4 regions of the Rhizobium sp. CRRU65 genome follow, and region 1 is predicted to be linked to each of the others. Evidence: predicted binding sites of a transcription regulator. Region 1 holds the regulator's gene; each other region holds the start of a gene.
What was found. The regulator LexA, encoded in region 1, represses DNA repair genes until DNA is damaged. The targets are predictions, from matches to a motif close to TGTTCNNNNTGTGTTCNG.

Region 1 (3,209 bases):
GGATAAGGTCGATCCTGCCCGGCGATACCGGCGCTTTTGCCGCCGCACTGGTGACGGACGAGCGGCGCGCCATCTCGGATGCGACGACGGAGGCACTACGCCAGTCCGGTCTGGCTCATATCATCGCCATCTCCGGTCTCAACATGGCGCTGTCGGCCGGCATCTTCTTCGTCGGCTTTCGGATGCTGCTCAGCATCTTTGCCGGTATCGCTGAGGCCTACCCGACGAAGAAGATCGCTGCCGCCGGCGCGCTCATCGCCGTTACTGCCTATTTCCTGATTTCGGGCTTTGCGGTCTCTGCCGAGCGCGCTTTCATCATGATGGCCATCATGTTGATTGCCGTCTTCTTCGACCGGCCGTCGATCAGCCTGCGCAATGTCGCGCTTTCCGCCCTCGTCATCATCCTCATTTCACCGTCCGAGGTCTTAGGTCCGAGCTTCCAGATGTCCTTTGCCGCGACATTGGCGCTGGTCTCGGGCTATCAGTTGTGGAAGGACCGGCGCGTCCGCGAAAACGCCTTTCTGAAGCTACCTATCATCAGGCCCGTCGTTACGGTTGCCGGTTTCTTCGGCGGCGTCTTCCTGACTTCGCTGATCGGCGGTTTTTCCACCGCGCTGTTTTCGATCGAGCATTTTCATCGCCTGACCGCCTACGGCCTGCCGGCAAACCTCGCGACGATGCCGATCATCTCCTTCATCGTCATGCCGGCCGGCTTGCTGGCGATGCTGCTCATGCCTTTCGGTCTGGATGTTTTGCCCTGGAAGGTCGTCGGATTCGGCCTCGATCTGGTGATCGCGGTCGCAAAGACGGTGTCCGGCTGGGATGGCAATATCGACGTCGGCCGCTTGCCCGCCTGGTATTTCGCGGTCGCCGTGGCAGGCTTTCTGCTGCTGACGCTGCTCCGCACCCGGCTGCGCCATATCGGCACATCAATCATCGCGGTCGCAACGCTCATCCTGTTGCTTCTACCGGTTCCCCGGCCGCCGGATCTGGTGATTTCGGAGGATGGCAGTCTCGTCGCGGTGGTCGAAGCGGCAGCAATGGCTTCCAACCGTGAAAGACCACCGGATTTCATCTTCGACCAGTGGCAGAGAGCCCTGGTCCTGCCGAGACATGATCCGCCGAAGATGCTGGATGGTCCTGCTATCCCGCAGGTAGGAGAAGACCGCCGCGTCAAGCTTTCCCGCGATCAGCAGAACGAAGCGAGGACAGCGATGCGGGCGGCCGCAGCGGCCGGTGAAGCAAACCGCTTTTCCTGCGTCAAGAGGGCCTGGTGCGCATCAAGGCTTGGCAATGGTCGTGTGGTTGCTGTCATCGACAATGCCGCCTATCTCGGCCCGGCATGCGACGCGGCCGATATCATCGTGACGTCGGTCCGCCTGCGTTTCAACAGCTGCCGCTCAGGTGCGACGCTCTTCACCGGCGAGACGCTGCGCAGGACCGGATCCATCGAGTTGCGCTTCGCGGACGCCGGCCTGGAGGTGGCAACCGCATTTGACGCATTGTCGCGACCATGGATGCGCCATCGCGCCTTTGACTGGCGCAGCAACAGCTTTACCGAATCCGGCCTAACCGATGTCAGTGATAGCGGCGAATGAGGCCGACGAGTTTGCCCTGCACCTTAACACGGTCTGGTCCGAAAATCCGGGTCTCGTAAGCCGGGTTGGCCGCTTCCAGTGCGATCGAGGCGCCCTTGCGGCGGAAGCGCTTGAGTGTCGCTTCTTCGTCATCGACGAGTGCAACAACAATGTCGCCAGGACTTGCGGTGCTGCCATTGCGGATGATCACGGTGTCGCCGTCGAAGATGCCGGCGTCGATCATCGAATCGCCCTTGACCTCGAGCGCATAATGTTCACCGGAGCCGAGCATGTCGGCCGGAACGGCGATGTCGTGGGTGTTGTTCTGGATCGCCGAGATCGGCACACCGGCGGCGATTCTGCCCATGACCGGCACGGAAACCGAGTTGCCGTTGTCGGCGACGGGTTTTGCGGGAGCAGGGGCGGCGACCGGCTGAGGTTTGCCCAGGCTGCCTTCGATGACGCTCGGCGAAAAGCCGCGCCGCGGCTGGATGCTGGGGCTGTAGGCCTCCGGAAGCTTGATGACCTCGAGCGCGCGGGCGCGGTTCGGTAGGCGGCGAATGAAGCCTCGCTCCTCTAGCGCTGTAATCAAGCGATGAATCCCGGACTTCGAGGCGAGGTCCAGAGCATCCTTCATTTCGTCGAAAGACGGTGGAACGCCGGATTCTTTCATGCGCTCGTGAATGAAAAGGAGAAGCTCCTGTTGTTTGCGCGTGAGCATCGACGTTGTGACCTCGTGATTGAAACAAATCCAGAACAGACACTATATGTTCCATATGTGTTCCGCAAGTAGCTAAATTTCCGTAAAACTTGGCGCCAACTCGTTGAGATTTTTATTTTCATTCGCCGGATTGGGACACATCTCTTGTATTGAGGGGCGCGCCGTCGCACATCTCTTGCCGTTTCCAGGAGGGATATGATGAACGAGCATTCCGCCAAACCGCACCCGCTGGATCATGTCGTGCTGCCGGTCGTCAATATCGATCTGGCGCGCGAGAGGCTCGGCAAGCTCGGCTTCACCGTTGCCGCCGATGCGCGCCATCCCTTCGGAACGGAAAACGCCTGCGTCTTTTTTGCCGACAAGACCTATCTGGAGCCACTCGGGATTGCGAGCGTCGAGGAGAGCGAGGCATCGGCGCGCCAAGGCAATGTCTTCACTGCCCGCAACCAGGCCTTCCGTTTCCGCTGTGGCGAGGAGGGGCTTTCGGGGCTGGCTTTCGGCAGCAAGGATGCCGGCATCGATCATCAGAATTTCGTCGGCAACGGATCGAGCGCCGGCGAGATGCTGCAGTTCACCCGGCCGATGACGATGCCGGACGGTTCCGAGACGATTGCCGGCTTCAAGCTGGCTTTCGCCGCCGACCTGCGCGCGCCGGATCTCCTGCTTTTCACCGTCGAGCGCGTCAATCCGCTACCGGCCGAGCGCGCCGCGCTGGAGACGCATGCCAATGGCGTGACCGGCATAGTCGAGATAGCGCTTTGCGCGCCTGATGCTGCCGCCTTCGCAGCCTTCGTCAGCCTTGCCGTGGCGCAATCGGCAGTCGAGAAAACCGGTTTCGGCGCCAATATCGCGGCATCGAATGCGAAAATCAGCCTGATGACGCGGGAAGGGCTGGAGGCCTATTTCGACAT
Region 2 (3,209 bases), on a different contig from region 1:
GGCTGTCCGGCTGTCGGGGCATGAGCCGAAACGGTACAAGATTGCGGTCTTCACGATCTCAGGGCTGACCGCCGGCATTGCGGCCATGGTCTATCTGCTCCGTCTCAATGTCGGCAGCCCGGTCGCGGGCATCGGCTATGAGTTGAATGCCATCGCCGCCGTCATTATCGGCGGCACCAGCCTTTCGGGCGGCAAAGGCTCGATTGTCGGCACGCTGGTCGGCGCCTGCATTCTTCAGGTGCTGTCGACGGGATTGCAGCTCTTGGGCGCCGACGACAATATCAAGCCGATCGTCATCGGCGCCGTCATCGTGCTCGCCGTCATTCTCGATAGCTATCGCGGCCGGCTGATGCGGAAACTCGAAACGCGGTGAAAAGCAATTCCAGCAAATGTGTGCAGCGGTTTTGCGTCCGGAATTGCGCAAAAACAAAAATGCTCCGGGGCCGGAAGGCCTTGATTGCCCGTTGCGTTTGATATCTGGCCGACCTACATCTGTCCGGCATTCAGCGAGGGATGGAAATGGCCAAGATCACCAATGTAGCGGTCCAGATGGACCATGTCGCAGGCATTAATATCGCAGGTGATTCCACCTTCGCCATGAGCCTGGAAGCCCAGGCGCGCGGCTACAAGCTCTTCCATTATACCCCCGACCGCCTGAGCTTCCGTGACGGCAAGCTCTATGCCAGCGTCGAGCCGATGGTGCTGCGCGACGTCAAGGGCGATCACTACGAGCTTGGCGCGCCGGAGCGCGTCGATCTCGCGACCATGGATGTCGTGCTGCTGCGCCAGGACCCGCCCTTCGACATGGCCTATATCACCTCGACGCATCTGCTCGAGCGCATCCATCCGAAGACGCTCGTCGTCAACGATCCCGCCTGGGTGCGCAATTCGCCGGAGAAGATCTTCGTCACCGAATTCTCCGACCTGATGCCGAAGACGCTGATCACCAAGGATGCCGCCGAGATCCGCCGTTTCCGCGACGAGATGGGCGATATCATCCTGAAGCCGCTTTACGGCAATGGCGGCGCCGGCGTCTTCCATTCGACCCGCGACGACCGCAATCTCTCTTCGCTGCTGGAAATGTTCGGCCAGCTTTTCCGCGAGCCCTTCATCGCCCAGCAATATCTGCCCGACGTGCGCAAGGGTGACAAACGCATCATCCTGGTCGACGGTGAATTCGCCGGCGCCATCAACCGCGTGCCGGCCGAACACGACAGCCGCTCCAACATGCATGTCGGCGGCCGCGCCGAGGCGACCGAGCTGACGGCGCGTGAACAGGAAATCTGCGCCCGCATCGGCCCGGCGCTGCGGGAGCGCGGCTTCCTGCTCGTCGGCATCGACGTGATCGGCGATTACATGACCGAGATCAACGTCACCTCTCCCACCGGCATCCGCGAGGTGAAGAAGTTCGGCGGCGCCGATATAGCAGCCCTGCTTTGGGATGCGATCGAGCGCAAGCGCGGCTGAGCCAGCCGGCCATGACCGTTCTGGTCCCGCGACCGAGCACAACCAAGGTCACAGCGGATGCCTGACTCCGTTCTTTGATTGTTCTTGTTTTATTCCTGCGTCCATGCCAAATTGCAACCGTTGGCCTTCAAAGGCAGCAGGGCGGTATGGTAGAGTTTGCGGGACAAGGGATGGGCATATGGTCGCGCGTGTCAGTACGGTTGCATTTCAGGGCATCGAAGGTGTGCCGGTCGAGGTTCAGGTCATGGTCGCTCCCGGCAAGGTCGGCATGCAGATCGTCGGCCTGCCTGACAAGGCGGTGGCCGAAAGCCGCGAGCGCGTACAGGCGGCCCTCCACGCCTCCGGCCTGGCGCTGCCGGCCAAGCGCGTGACGGTCAATCTGGCGCCTGCCGACCTGCCGAAGGAAGGCTCGCATTTCGACCTGCCGATCGCCCTTGCCCTGATGGCCGCCCTCGGCGCCATTCCCGCCGATGCGCTGTCGGATTTTGTCGTCGTCGGCGAGCTCAACCTCGACGGAACGATCGCCGCTATATCAGGCGCGCTACCGGCTGCGATCGGCGCCAATGCGCTCGGCAAGGGGCTGATCTGCCCGGCCGAAAGCGGCGCCGAAGCCGCCTGGGCAGGCGCCGAGGTCGATATTCTCGCCCCGCGCAGCCTGATCGCCCTTGCCAATCATTTCCGCGGCACGCAGGTCCTGTCTCGGCCGGAGGCGTCGATCCGCGCCAATGCCGCAAACCTGCCGGATCTTGCCGAAATCAAGGGCCAGGAAAGCGCCAAGCGGGCGCTCGAGGTGGCAGCCGCCGGCGGTCATAACCTCTTGATGGTCGGCCCTCCGGGCTCCGGCAAGTCGATGCTGGCGGCCAGGCTGCCATCGATCCTGCCGCCGCTTTCCGCCGCCGAACTGCTGGAAGTGTCGATGGTTCATTCCATCGCTGGCCAGCTCTCCGGCGGCAAGCTTTCCGATCGTCGGCCCTTCCGCACCCCGCATCATTCCGCCACCATGGCGGCCCTCGTCGGCGGCGGAATACGCGCCCGTCCGGGCGAAGCCTCGCTTGCCCATCACGGCGTGCTCTTTCTCGACGAGTTTCCCGAATTCACGCCGCAGGCGCTCGATGCGCTGCGCCAGCCGCTCGAAGGCGGTGAATGCGTTATTGCGCGCGCCAATCACCGCGTCTCCTATCCGGCGAAATTCCAACTGATCGCGGCGATGAACCCCTGCCGCTGCGGCATGGCCGGAGAGCCTGGCCATACCTGTGCCCGTGGCCCGCGCTGCATGAGCGATTACCAGGCCCGCATCTCCGGCCCGCTGATGGACCGCATCGATATCCGTATCGACGTGCCGGCCGTCTCCGCCGCCGATCTGATCCGGCCGATGGCGGCTGAAACCAGTGCCGACGTCGCCCGCCGCGTCGCCCGCGCCCGCGAGATCCAGCAGGAGCGCTTCGAAAGCACAGGTGCAAAGGGCATCGGCACCAATGCCCGCTGCTCCACCGCGATGATCGAGAAACTGGCCGAGCCCGACGCCAGCGGCCTGCAGCTGCTGCGCGATGCCGCCGAAAAGATGAAATTCTCCGCCCGCGGTTACCACCGCGTGCTCAAGGTCGCCCGCACGCTGGCCGATCTCGACGGCAAGCCAACGGTCGGCCGCATCCATCTCGCCGAAGCGATCTCCTATCGCATCGCTGGGGAAAGGCTGACGGCTGCGGCGTAAGGTAAGAGGCGCCGAAGCACCCCGATATTCT
Region 3 (3,209 bases), on a different contig from region 1:
GCGACATAGAACCAGGCGCGGCCATCCGGCATGACGGGATCGAAGAGATCGGAGCCGGTTCCCTGGCCCAGGAAAAGCAGGATGGTGCAGAAGAGCAGGCCCCAGATGCCCATTTGGAACTGCATCGCCCAGGGGTCTTCCCTGTGCGAGAGGACGCGAGTCATCAGCACGAAGATGGCGATGCAGAGCGCGCTGACGACAGGCAGAAGCGCGATGTAGCCGACCTCCTCGAAACTCGGCTGGATGATCAGCATCGCCCCGAAGAAGCCGACGCCGCAGGCGCTATAGCGCCGCCAGCCGATCGTCTCCTTCAAGAAGATACCGCCGAGGATCGTCAGCATGATCGGCTCGACGAAGAAGATCGCGATCGCGTCGGCGACCGCCATGTATTTCAGCGTGGTGACGAAGGAGATCATCGAGACGGTGATGATCGCGCCGCGGATGGCATGGAACAGGTTCTGGCGCCAGGAGAATTCGGCGAAGCTGCGCCGCCATATCACAATCGGCAGCATGCAGAGCGCCTGTACGGCGAAGCGGCCGGCGGTGATCTCCGCGGAGGGGACGGTGACGATGGCAAGCTTGGCGAAAATATCGATGAGCGGCGAGAACATCACCGAGATGAACATCAGCACAAGTCCCATCGTCACGTCGGAAGCGGACGAAACGCGGCGGGCGGAGGTGGTGTTCATGATGAAATCCCTGTCACTCAGGATATTGGTCGCTCAGGATCTTGCGACGGCCCTGTCGCACCAGTCCGCGAAGGCTGCGATCGCCGCATGCGCGCCGATCTCATTCAATGTTTCGTGCCGCATGTCCTGATATATCTCAGTGCTGATACGGGAGAAGCCTTTGCCTTTCAAATGGTTTGACAGCCAGAGCACGGCTTTTCCACGTTCCGTCGCCGGGTCTTCTCCGCCGCCGACCAAATGGATCGGCATATCCCGCGCCAGCCGGTCGAGATGGATTTTATGCGGCGCGCGGAAGGTCAGCTCGAAGAGATCGAGCCAGAGAGAGACCGAGGCGTCGAAGCCGCAGAGTGGATCGCTGACGTACTTGTCGACTTCATCGGGAAGACGCGACAGCCAATCGAACTCGGTGCGGCGGCCGGCAATGGATTTGCCCCAGGTGCCGAAGGTAAGCTTCGGCAGCAGGCCGCTCGGCACGTCGGAGCCCTTCAGCATGCGCTCGGCAAGCAGGATTGCCTGGGCGGCGCGGCCGGCAAGGCCGACGGCGAAATTCGAATTCCAGACGGCGACGGCGTCGAAGTCGGCCGGAGCTGTGACGGCAGCGTTGAGGGCGATGAGGCCGCCCATCGAATGGCCAAAGAGGATCACCGGCAGGCCGGGACGACGGGAGGCCGCATGGCTACGCATAGCGATGACGTCGCCGATCACCCTTTCAACGCCACCCCGCCTGGCAAAGCGGCCGATCGGCGCATCGGACGCCGTCGTCTCGCCGTGGCCTCGATGATCGTGGGCATAGACGTGATAGCCGCGCTCTGCCATCGCCTCGGCAAAGGAGCGGTATCGTTTCGAATGTTCGGCCAAGCCATGCGATATCAACAGGATGCCGCGGGCCGCAGCTTCGGCCTCGGCATGGTGGTAGGCCAGCGATGCCCCCGGCACGACGAGCCTTTGCGTTTCAGCAAACATGTGGATCCTCCCGGCGGCAACAGACCAGATCGCTGGGTAATTGCAACATGGGCGTTTGATTATCCGACAACAAATTGGGGCCTTGTTGCGATTCAGGGTTGCGGCCTTTCAATCTTCATGCTTATTTGTTCCTGTATTGTTCTTTTTTGGGGGTTGAAATGAGCAGCATGCAGTTGCGTACCTTGTCGTTCGCTGTGTCGATGGTTATTGCCGGCGCTGCCATGGCGCAGGAGGCTGGCGGGCGCACCCGCTTCATTCTGGCGGCAAGCTGGCAGCCGGCTTTTTGCCAGACAAACCAGAAGAAGCCTGAATGCGCTACACAGGCCACGGAGCGCCATGATGCGACGAACTTTTCGTTGCACGGGCTTTGGCCGATGCGGCAGGATTATTGTGGCGTGAGCGCCGATCAGAAGACCGCCGACAAGGACGGCGACTGGAACAAGCTGCCGGAGGTCACGCTTGCGGCGGAGACGCAGGCGGCGCTCGCAAAGGCGATGCCCGGCACGCAGTCCGGCCTGGAACGGCATGAGTGGGTGAAGCATGGCACCTGCACGAAGATGAGCGCCGACGACTATTTCGGCGTCGGCGTGCACCTCGTGGGCGCACTCAACGCGTCGGCCGTGCGCGATCTCTTCGCTGCCAATATCGGCAAACCGGTCAAGGCCGAAGCGATCAAGGCGGCTTTCGACAAGAGCTTCGGGCCGGGTGCCGGCGATCGTGTCAAGATGAGCTGCCGGCGGGCCGGCAATATCAGGATGATCAGCGAGCTGACGATCGGGCTTTCGGAAGCTGCCGGAGCGGCATCGGCGAAAAGTGCCGGGCTTGCCGATCTGATCCAGGGCGCTGGAAAAACGTCGTTCGGCTGCGACGAGGGCGTCGTCGACGCTGCGGGCTTTTGACCGGAATTCCTGAGTAAACCGGGTTTCGGCGTTGCCCGGAGGCGCTGTTTCGCCTACATAGCGGCACAATCAAAGTTTCCCGCCCGGAGCAGCGCAGCATGGCACGTCAGTTCATCTATCATATGTCCGGCCTCAACAAGGCCTATGGCAACAAGAAGATCCTGGAGAATATCCACCTTTCGTTCTACCCCGATGCCAAGATCGGTATCCTCGGTCCGAACGGCGCGGGTAAATCCACCGTACTGCGCATCATCGCGGGCCAGGACAAGGAGTATACCGGCGAAGCCTGGCTCGCCGAAGGTGCGACGGTCGGCTACCTCGAGCAGGAGCCGCACCTCGATGCAAACAAGACGGTGTTCGAGAACGTCATGGAAGGCGTTGCCTCGAAGACGGCTGTCCTCGATCGCTACAACGAATTGATGATGAACTATTCCGATGAGACGGCGGAAGAGGGCGCCAAGCTTCAGGACGTCATCGACAGCCAGAACCTCTGGGATCTGGAAAGCCAGGTCGAAATGGCGATGGAAGCGCTACGCTGCCCGCCGCGTGACGCCGATGTCACCAGCCTTTCGGGTGGTGAGCGACGCCGTGTCGCGCTCTGCCGCCTGCTGCTTTCGCAGCCGGATCTGCTGCTGCTCGACGAACCGACCAACCACCT
Region 4 (3,209 bases), on a different contig from region 1:
TCCTGGTCCAGCGACTTCACCTCCTCGGTCACGTCGCGGCGGAACAGCACCCCGAGATTCTCGACGAGCTGGAAGGCAAGCCCTTTGGCAAGGCCCTGCAGATCTTCGGCGCGCGACAGATCATCGAGCGGCTTCAGCACCGTGCTGATATGATGATTGACGAAGCGCTCGATGCGGGCGGCAACGTGATCGCGGGCATTGCCCGTCAGCTGTTCGTCGGCCAGCAGGATCACGCGCGGACGCATGATGTGATCGCTGCCCGAAAGCCGCGCCACCGGGTCGCCCAGCCAACGGATCAACCCATCCGAACCGATCACAAGATCGCTGTTGCCGGCGGCATGCATCCGGGCCGCGCGGGCTTCGAACTCGAGCCCGAGCGCCTTCTGCGACGCAGCCTGAACCGCCTTGGCATCCGGTCCGTCCGTTCCCGCCACCGGCGTGAAACGGAACCCGCTCAATTGCCCTACATGATGTCCTTCAACAAAGACATCGCCATTCACACTGATTTCAGCTTCCAGCATCGCATTCTCTCTCAGGCGCTTCATGAGCACAGATGTCCTGCGATCAACAAAGCGTTTCGTCAACCTTTCATGTAACGCGTCGGACAATCGATCTTCGATTTCCCGCGTCTTTTCCTGCCAGTGTGTCGGATCGGCAAGCCAACCGGGCCGATTCGAAACGTAGGTCCAGGTCCTTATCTGCGCGATTCGCGCCGAAAGCGTGTCAATTTCCCCATCTGTTCGATCGGAGCGATGAACCTGCTCCGCAAGAAACTGCTCATTCACCGTGCCATAGCGGACAAGATCGGAAAAGAGGGTCGAGATAAGATCGGCATGTTGTGCTGGGGTGATACGCCGATAATCGGGAAGCGCGCAAGCCTCCCAGAGTTTTTCGACCCGCGCCGGCCTGTCGGCGAGATCGATGACCTCGGGATAGCGCGAAAGCTGTTCCAGCGCCTGCTGGTCGACCGCAGGCAGCGCCCGCGTCAGCCCCGGCACGCGCGGTCCCACCTCAAGGCTGGCGCGCAGCGATGCGATTGAGGAGAAGTCCATCTCCGTCGTCCGCCACTGCAAAACCTTGACGTTGTCGAACTCGTGCCCCTCGATGCGCTGCACCAGCTCATCGTCGAAGGGCGAGACCTGTCCGGTGACGCCGAAGGTCCCGTCCCGCACGTGCCGCCCGGCGCGCCCGGCGACCTGGCCGAGTTCGCCTGGATTGAGATTGCGGAACTGGTAACCGTCGAACTTCCGATCCTGGGCAAAGGCAACGTGATCAACATCGAGGTTGAGGCCCATGCCGATCGCATCGGTCGCCACCAGATATTCGACGTCGCCTGCCTGATAGAGTGCCACCTGCGCATTGCGGGTGCGCGGGCTGAGCGCGCCAAGCACGACCGCCGCGCCGCCGCGCTGCCGGCGGATGAGCTCGGCGATGGCATAGACCTCGTCGGCGGAGAAGGCGACGATGGCCGAACGCTGCGGCAGCCGGGTGATCTTCTTCTGCCCGGCGTAGAAAAGATGCGAAAGCCGCGGCCGCTCGACGATAGTGATGCCGGGCAGGAGCTGCTGCAGGATCGGCCGCATCGTCGCCGCGCCGAGCAGCAGCGTTTCCTCGCGGCCGCGCAGATGCAGGATACGGTCGGTGAAGATATGGCCACGCTCGAGATCGCCGGCGAGCTGCACCTCGTCGATCGCGACGAAGGCGGCCCTGGTCTCGCGCGGCATCGCTTCGACAGTGCAGACGGAAAAACGGGCATTGGGCGGCGAAATCTTTTCCTCGCCGGTGACCAGCGCCACATTCTGTGCGCCGACCTTCTCCACCACCCGCGTATAGACCTCGCGCGCCAGCAGCCGGAGCGGCAGGCCGATCACGCCCGTCCCGTGCGCAACCATGCGCTCGATGGCATAATGGGTCTTGCCGGTATTGGTCGGTCCGAGCACCGCGGTCACACCGCGCCCACTCAGAATCATCGGCTGCGAAATCAGAGTCATGAGTCCATGCAAATGAGGCGGGGTGGCCCCAGAAAATCTCGGCTCCTCGATGGAAGCTGGACAACACATGGACAGCTGCCGTCGCAAACGCAAGGGCAGATTTCAAAATGCCTCGGGGATTACGACCTTTGCGAGTCCTGCGGAACGCCCGAATTTCCGATTCGGAACAGCGCAAGAACGAATCAGCGACGAATCGATGACTCTCGCTGATTCAGCTTTTGTTCACGGCTAAGTATTGATTTTGAATCACTTTTTCCCACTAGATGCTGAATCGCGAGACTCTCTCCTGTTCGCATTTTCGCTATCGTGAGTCCGCAATTCCCGCCCGATCTTGGATCGGCGAAAATCCGCCCGAAATTAACCTCTCGACCAAAGCCGGAACGAATCGGAGACGAATCGTTGACTCCGCCGTTTTCGCCTTTCGTTCACGGCCACATCTGGTAGCGCTATCAGGCCCCGGCACTAGACGCGGATCAGCGGCAGGGCCCTTCGTCCCGCTCCGCCGCACCAAAATTAATCTTTTGGGAGCCGGATTCAGACGGCGTTAAGTCGGGACGGCCAATTGTGGCGCGCCGATCAAAAACGGAACGAATCGCTGACGAATCGGCGACATCGCGATTTTCCCGCTTTGTTCACCGCAACATATTGTATTTAAATGTCTTTTTAACCATAGCGGCAATTTTCGGAAATGACGGAAATTAAACCGTGAATCAGGCTTCGTCACATTTCCAGAGCTTAACCGGGAACAAAAATCGCCAATACGTGTTTCTAGTCCATCCAAATTGCGGATGAAATGAAGGAAACACACCATGCTTGGCACGATACTACTTGTTATCCTCATTCTGCTCTTGATCGGAGCCTTGCCGAATTGGGGTTATAGCCGTGGCTGGGGCTATGGACCTTCTGGCGGTTTGGGGCTAGTTCTCGTGATTATCATTATCCTTGTACTAATGGGCCGCGTCTAAAGGCCAACTAACCTGGGGAGTTACGACATGATGAAGAAGATTGTTCTTATTGGTGCGCTCGTCGGCGCGCTCGCATCCTGCACAGCGACCGAGCAAGGCACGGCGATCGGCGCCGGCACCGGCGCGGTTATCGGCGGTGTCGTCACCAACAGCTGGGGTGGTGCCGCCGTCGGCGCCGTTGCCGGCGGTCTGACTGGCGCTCTGATCGGCCAGTCGGTCGAACGCCGCGGCTACTGCGTCTATCGCGACCGCT

Region 2: a site for LexA is predicted at 1,547-1,564, ahead of ACM5SV_RS16610 (YifB family Mg chelatase-like AAA ATPase). Genes of this name have one in related genera too.
Region 3: a site for LexA is predicted at 1,779-1,796, ahead of ACM5SV_RS15475 (ribonuclease T2 family protein). Genes of this name have one in related genera too.
Region 4: a site for LexA is predicted at 2,154-2,171, ahead of ACM5SV_RS07280 (helicase-related protein). Genes of this name have one in related genera too.

Annotation. Positions count from the first base shown of each region.
Region 1 covers NZ_JBLYZH010000008.1:249,907-253,115, forward strand. The annotation lists gene ACM5SV_RS18860 (ComEC/Rec2 family competence protein) at 1-1,598, shown strand, start outside; gene lexA (transcriptional repressor LexA) at 1,579-2,298, opposite strand; gene ACM5SV_RS18870 (VOC family protein) at 2,497-3,209, shown strand, end outside.
Region 2 covers NZ_JBLYZH010000007.1:144,957-148,165, reverse strand. The annotation lists gene ACM5SV_RS16620 (ABC transporter permease) at 1-373, shown strand, start outside; gene gshB (glutathione synthase) at 520-1,467, shown strand; gene ACM5SV_RS16610 (YifB family Mg chelatase-like AAA ATPase) at 1,646-3,178, shown strand.
Region 3 covers NZ_JBLYZH010000006.1:333,079-336,287, reverse strand. The annotation lists gene ACM5SV_RS15485 (DMT family transporter) at 1-689, opposite strand, end outside; gene ACM5SV_RS15480 (alpha/beta fold hydrolase) at 723-1,652, opposite strand; gene ACM5SV_RS15475 (ribonuclease T2 family protein) at 1,811-2,551, shown strand; gene ettA (energy-dependent translational throttle protein EttA) at 2,650-3,209, shown strand, end outside.
Region 4 covers NZ_JBLYZH010000003.1:202,968-206,176, reverse strand. The annotation lists gene ACM5SV_RS07280 (helicase-related protein) at 1-1,991, opposite strand, end outside; gene ACM5SV_RS07275 (DUF3309 family protein) at 2,801-2,956, shown strand; gene ACM5SV_RS07270 (YMGG-like glycine zipper-containing protein) at 2,984-3,209, shown strand, end outside.